DNA from 3 places in the Oceanobacillus sp. AG genome. Region 1 is predicted to be linked to each of the others. Evidence: riboswitches for the same ligand, from Rfam matches in the RefSeq annotation. Region 1 holds a riboswitch; each other region holds the start of a gene.
What was found. Region 1 has a riboswitch for thiamine pyrophosphate ahead of GN217_RS12700 (YkoF family thiamine/hydroxymethylpyrimidine-binding protein). Riboswitches for the same ligand answer to the same signal wherever they lie in the genome.

Region 2: another riboswitch for thiamine pyrophosphate. It lies ahead of GN217_RS14300 (acetylornithine deacetylase); the one in region 1 lies ahead of GN217_RS12700 (YkoF family thiamine/hydroxymethylpyrimidine-binding protein).
Region 3: another riboswitch for thiamine pyrophosphate. It lies ahead of thiW (energy coupling factor transporter S component ThiW); the one in region 1 lies ahead of GN217_RS12700 (YkoF family thiamine/hydroxymethylpyrimidine-binding protein).

What each region holds. Positions count from the first base shown of each region.
Region 1 covers NZ_WOWT01000023.1:2,463-4,736, reverse strand. Annotated here, with positions in the region: gene norA (multidrug efflux MFS transporter NorA) at 1-764, shown strand, start outside; TPP riboswitch at 826-927, shown strand; gene GN217_RS12700 (YkoF family thiamine/hydroxymethylpyrimidine-binding protein) at 1,007-1,591, shown strand; gene GN217_RS12695 (ECF transporter S component) at 1,609-2,214, shown strand; gene GN217_RS12690 (ABC transporter ATP-binding protein) at 2,195-2,274, shown strand, end outside.
Region 2 covers NZ_WOWT01000027.1:45,191-47,464, reverse strand. Annotated here, with positions in the region: gene GN217_RS14300 (acetylornithine deacetylase) at 1-959, opposite strand, end outside; TPP riboswitch at 1,095-1,197, opposite strand; gene GN217_RS14295 (CynX/NimT family MFS transporter) at 1,889-2,274, shown strand, end outside.
Region 3 covers NZ_WOWT01000015.1:75,713-77,986, reverse strand. Annotated here, with positions in the region: gene GN217_RS09745 (Ger(x)C family spore germination protein) at 1-426, shown strand, start outside; TPP riboswitch at 769-874, shown strand; gene thiW (energy coupling factor transporter S component ThiW) at 961-1,446, shown strand; gene thiD (bifunctional hydroxymethylpyrimidine kinase/phosphomethylpyrimidine kinase) at 1,477-2,274, shown strand, end outside.

The DNA of each region.
Region 1 (2,274 bases):
CGATGATTAGTACCGGATTTATTATCGGACCAGGAATTGGTGGCTTCTTAGCAGAGATTGGTACGCGTGTACCGTTCTTCTCTGCTGCGGCGTGTGGTTTAATTGTTGCTTTCGTTTCGATTTTATCCTTAAAAGAGCCGAAGTCGAAAACAGACGATATGGCTGATATGACCGAAGAACTCGGCAAAAGTGGCTTGAGGAAAGTGTTTATGCCGATGTTTTTCATCGCTTTTATTGTTATTTTAATTTCAACATTCGGTCTTGCCGCGTTTGATTCTTTCTTCAGCCTTTATACTGATCATAAGCACGGATTCACTCCTTCTGACATTGCGATTGCCATTACAGGTGGTGCGATTATCGGAGCGATTTTCCAGGTTGTATTGTTCGATTGGTTAACAAAGTTGATCGGAGAAATCAATATTATTCGCTGGTCGCTCGCCATTTCTGCTATGCTGGTCTTTGCCATGACACTCGCTAATTCTTATTGGCAAGTAATGGCGGTAACCTTCACGGTATTTATTGGGTTTGACCTGATTCGTCCAGCTGTTACCAACTATTTATCAAAAATCGCCGGGAATGAGCAAGGTTTTGTTGGCGGCATGAACTCATTCTTCACGTCCCTTGCTAATGTATTTGGTCCAGTAGTTGGTGGGGTTTTATTTGATATAGATATCAATTATCCGTTTGTTTTCAGCTCGATCGTTATTGTCGTCTGTCTCCTTATCACTATATTTTGGAAGAAACCGGATATTAAAATTGATTAAATACTTTACAAAATACCGAAACATGTATACAATCTGGAATTAGAATAACTGCATATCAAAACATAAGCACTAGGGGAGCTGCGTCATGTGGCTGAGAGGATTAATCCGACCCTTACTACCCGATCTAGATAATACTAGCGTGGGGAAGTGCAGTTTACGAATATTATGTTGTTAAAATTAATGTGTAAACTGCATTCCCCTTAGGAATGCAGTTTTTTTATTATCAATAGGAGGAGATTGGAATGCGTAACAATTGTGGAACTAGTCGTATTGTAGGTTGTCAATTTAGTCTGCACCCGATGAGTGATAATTTTGTTGATATTATTCTATCAACATTAAGTGAGGTTGATACCTCCAAGGTTTGGAAGGAAACGGATGATGTCAGTACGTGTATCCGCGGAAAAATGATCCATGTTTTCGATGTTGCAAAAGCAATCTTCCTACATGCAGCGAATACTGGGGAGCATGTTGCTATGAATGGTACGTTCTCCATCGGCTGTCCTGGTGACACGGAAGCTGACGCGTATATGGATGAAACAGACATACCATTGAACGAAGAAAAAGCGAAAGCGATCCTCCAAATCGCCGGTTGTAAATTTTCCCTTTATCCAATGGGGCATGAAGATTACATGGATAAAATCTATGAACAAATCAATCTATCAAAGCATCGTAATGTCACGGTTACTTCTACACATTATGCAACAAGATTAGACGGAGACGTTCATGATATCTTCAATGCATTACATGAATCCTTTGAACTCGTCCAAGAAAAAGTCTCTCATGTCACCATGACATTTAGCCTTTCCGCCAACAGTCCTACAAAATAAACCTAGGGAGAAGTGAAATGACAAAGCATTGGAAATTAAAAGAAATTGTTCTCATGTCGATATTAGGTGTCGTCTTCGGGATCATTTACTTAGCATTCTTTCTTGTTGGTCAAGGTATTCGTAATATTCTTGCTCCATTTGGTCTCGCACCGTTTGGGTATGAAATTATTTTTGGCATTTGGTTCATTGTTTCCATCGTTGCAGCTTATATCATTCGGAAGCCGGGGGTTGCCTTTACAGCTGAACTTATCGCAGGAGTTACCGAAGTATTATTGGGAACTGCCGCGGGACCCGGACTTATTCTAGCAGCTGCAATTCAAGGCTTAGGAGCAGAGTTTGCCTTCGCAATAACAAAATGGAAGGATTATCGTTTACGCATTTTAATTCTTTCCGGTGTCTTTGCAGCCGTTTTCAGTTTCACTTGGAATTTATTTTCATCCGGAAATATCGCGTTAGCCCCTGCATTACTTATAGCGATGTTAGCTGTTCGCATCATCAGTGGTGCCCTTCTCGCGGGTGTCCTAGGGAAATGGTTGAGTGACAAATTAGCAAAAACTGGGGTCCTTCGCGGCTATGCCTTAGGAAAGGAGATACAGAAAAAACGTGAAAAAGACGCAGCCTAATCCATTACTTTATGTGGACAATTTCTCATTCGGCTATGAAAATTCGGATAAACCATTACT
Region 2 (2,274 bases), on a different contig from region 1:
TCAAAAGTAGGCGGATGATGGCACAACCAAGGATCTGCTTTGGCAATGCGAAGAATATAGTCTTCTATTTCTTTACTCACTTGTTCATGCGTCTCATTCGGATAATAATGCACCGTGATCCATAAACGACACTCATCAGCAATAAATGCCGCATGGCGTCCCCCTTCAATTACAGCAGGATTAATCGTATTCGTTCCCGCCGGATATCCTTCATACTGTTTCGTTACAGCCCAATAGCGCTCCAGCTCTTGTAAGCCTTCTATAACTTTCATCATCTTTTCAATTGCACTCGCTTCAGGCAGACCACCGCCAGCATGTATCATGTTCCTTCTCATCGCATCATGAAACGTACGCGGATTTTTTACCGTAATCCACCCAGTTATTACACCGCCTTGACCTTGGATATGTAAATCACTCGTATCTACTACAAGCGCAAAGTCTGCATTATACCCTCGCTCGCAACATTGCAACGTACCCGCCTCACCAACTTCTTCACCTATAACAGATTGGAAAATCAGATCTCCTGGCAATTCGATATCCGCTTCATTCAATAGTTTCGTTGCGAATAATGCACTAGCAAGCCCGCCCTTCATATCAGCGGCTCCTCGACCAATAATCCGATCTTCTTCGATAATCGGCTCGAATGGATTCGTTTTCCACACTTCATCTTCACGAGCCTCAGCTACATCAATATGACCATTGATGATGAGACTATTATGTGTAGTAGATTTTATTCCCTTTTTCACACCAACAACATTCGGGTCATTTGGATACACGTCCCACATGTCGATTTCAAAGCCCATTCGATGTAAATAATCAGCGATAAAATTCTGTGCATCTTTCGTATTCCGAGCAGGAGGCGCAGATGTATTATATTCAATGAGCTTTGATAATAAATCAATTAATTCCATTTTTCTTGCGTCGACTTGCTTTAATAAGTGTTCAACCGTTATATCCATTAGATAACTCCCTCTCTAATTTATTTTAATAGACAACTAGTCATTCACCTCCCTAAACAAAAAAACCACTCCTAGAAAATAGAAGTGGTTAGAATAAGACACAAATTAGTTACATGAAAAAACATGTTCTTCAATCTGTTCTATTCACCGCTTCCTTACGCTAGTTCAAACTAGATCAAGTTCAAGGGTTGAGGATTACCTCTCTCAGTTTTTCAGTAAAACACCCCTAGTGGTGATTAAATATGAGTTTTTCAGACATTAAGTTTAGTATGTCATATTGATTGTTAAACTGCAACCTCTGTTTGATGTACTCTCTTCTATTTTGATTTCTTATGATAAAACGAAATGTATGCAGGACTATTTAGCTCATTTTTTATCATAATTAATTATCATTAATTAAAAATAAAATTTCAGTTATACTAAAAAAAAGATTCGACGGTAAGTAAGAAAAACCCTCTAATACAGGCATATTCAAGTGTCTTATTAGGGGGTTTTATTTAGATTACATATATAGCGTCATCATGTTGAAATTACTCTTCAAAAAAAGAAAACAGCTTAAAGTGTATGTCAGCAACATTATATTTGCATCTATAAACAAACATGTCTATTTTAGTTATAAAAGTATCCCCTTGTCCGGTTTTTGGTTTTACTTAACTAGCATTGAGCTACCATAATGACTCGCGGGCAAACGATCAGATATGGTACCTCAAATTCAAAAACTAATGATGAAAGCGCTAATCGGAGCTACATTAGCAAATCTTCTGAACGGCGCCATTGTTGCAATGCTTATTTTCTAATAAATCTATACTTGAATACCAGAAAGAATATTATTTAGGATGTTTGCTTCAAGCGAATAACAATGATTGATGTATGTTTGTTTGAATGATATCCTATTTAATATTGGAATATAGATTGAAAGAAGGTCTTTCATGAAGAATACAGATCATGCTATCAATAAAGGTCCTTTTAATTTACAGAACCTTATTTTAACAATTGGAATTATATTCGTAGCTTTTAACTTACGGCCTGCTATTACGTCAATCGGTCCTTTAATTCGTTTAATCAGAGATGACGTTGATATTACGAATGGAACGGCAGGGTTATTGACAAGCTTACCCCTGATTACATTTGCCATTGTATCACCAATTGTTCCAAAGTTATCTAGAAAATTAACAAGCGAAATTGCATTAATCATTGGTTTACTTTTAATCATTATCGGTATTCTAATTCGCTCTTTCGCAATTCTTACCCCGTTATTGCTAGGAACACTTATTATTGGTTCGGGTATTGCAATATGTAATGTCTTATTACCAGG
Region 3 (2,274 bases), on a different contig from region 1:
TATCTGGACGAGATAATTGCTTATAAAGGAGAACCGTCAGAAATTGAAGATTCGATTTATCTTTCTTTAATGCTTAATACAGGTAAAGGGAAAATAAAAATTGTCGACTCTGATTCGTTAGCGTTTAAGGCAGATATCACAATGAAACTGGAATTATTAGAAACCTCAATCCCAATGGACATTAAATCAGAAGATACTTCTCGGAAATTCGAACGTGATATAGAGAAATACTTTGTAAGAGAATATGAAAACCTATTCGCGAAACTTCAAGAAGTAAACTCAGATGCATTGGGTCTTGGGAGAAAGTATATCACTTCAAGAAAAGGAAGTAAGACGACTAACAAGGAATGGATGGAAAAATATCAAGATGCCAAAATAGAATTTGATATCGATGTGACAATTGTCAACTTTGGGGCGATTGATTAATAAGTGGACAGCTAAACCTTCATGGTTTAGCTGTCCGTCTTTTTATTTAACCGCCTTAAAGAAGAAGGAGTCAACCTTTATTACTATGCTCAAATAAGGAATTCGCACGCTATGTCGGACAGTTTATGCTCGATTTAATGCGTGATAACACCAACTGAAATCATTCCCCGTTTTGCTAACCGAATCCGTGCAATCCATTTATAAGCTTACCGGGTTGGAGAAATTGAGGTGGACAAGTATCCTAGTGAAGCCATAGAGAAAACTGGTTCTTGTCTATACCTTTTTTCAAAACATGTGACATTTATGAAAACTTTTGCTATGCTAGATTCGAACTAAATAATATGAAACTACTAGGGGTGCCCTAACTGGGCTGAGAGGAAAGTGTGTTTCCGACTCTTATCGACCTGATCTGGTTAATGCCAGCGTAGGGAAGTAGTGAGATTGTTCTCATAACTATTTTCTTGTGAAGCCAGGTCTAATCATGACCTGGCTTTTTAATTGGTTGATTTTACCCCTTAAGATTGGAGGTCAAGTATGAATAAAACCCGTCTCATCACGACGATGGCCGTCTTTATCGCAATTGGAACAATCAGCGCACAATTAATCTGGTTTCCTGCCGGTGTAGCCCGCGCTTATCCAGTACAGCATGCGATTAATGTCGTAGCCGCTGTCACCTTGGGACCCGGTCCGGCAGTCATTATTGCTTTCATGATCAGTCTATTACGCAATATGCTCGGACTAGGAACCTTATTAGCCTTCCCAGGTGCAATGGTCGGCGCTTTTCTTGCAGGGTTCCTGTATAAGCAAACCAAGAAGCAATCGCTCGCCGCATTAGGTGAAGGGATTGGCAGTGGGGTTATTGGTGCATTATTTGCAGTGCCATTTGCTTATGTATTTATGGGGACATCGGCCGGTGCATTTGTTTTCATCCCCCCATTCCTTGTAAGCAGTATATCTGGAGCAATTCTTGGACTGCTCGTTGTATCTAAAGTTTACACCAAGGGCTTAATAAAAAATTAAAATGAGTAAGTTGATGAAGGAGAATGTTCAATGAAGAATGTTGCATGTGCTCTAACGATAGCGGGTACGGACCCGAGCGGCGGTGCTGGAATTCACGCCGATCTGAAAACGTTTCAGGAATTGAAAACTTATGGGATGTCGGTTATCACCTCCATCGTGTCCCAAAACACGACAGGTGTTCAAGCTGTTTCCCACGTCTCTCTAGAAATGATCGAACAGCAACTAGACTCGATTATTTCTGATATGCCTATCCATGCATTTAAAACAGGGATGATTGCCAATCAGGATATGATGAAAATGATTTATAATAAAATTAAGCATTTGGATGCACCTTATGTTATGGACCCGGTCATGGTTGCCACAAGCGGTGACACATTGATTGAACGCGATTCCCGTAATTATTTGCGGAAGAATTTGCTCCCTCTTACAACAATTGTAACTCCAAATATTCCAGAAACAGAATATCTAATAGATGAAAAAGTTGAAACCGATGAGGACATGAAGCAGGCTGCCGAAATGCTTGTGAAAAATTTTGGCGCGAAAGCTGCACTAGTTAAAGGCGGTCACCGCGAAGGCGATGCGGTTGATTTCCTTTATGATGGTTCAAGGATCCATAGCTTTTCGGCTCCCCGAATAAATACAAATAATACACATGGTACAGGTTGTACGTATGCAGCAGCGATAACTGCTAATCTAAGCCAAGGCCTCCCTCTTAACATTGCGGTTAAACAGGCAAAACATTATGTAACGCTCGCGATCAAGTATTCTTTGGACTTAGGAGCTGGTAGCGGACCGACAAATCATTGGGCACCGCGTATCCATACAAAT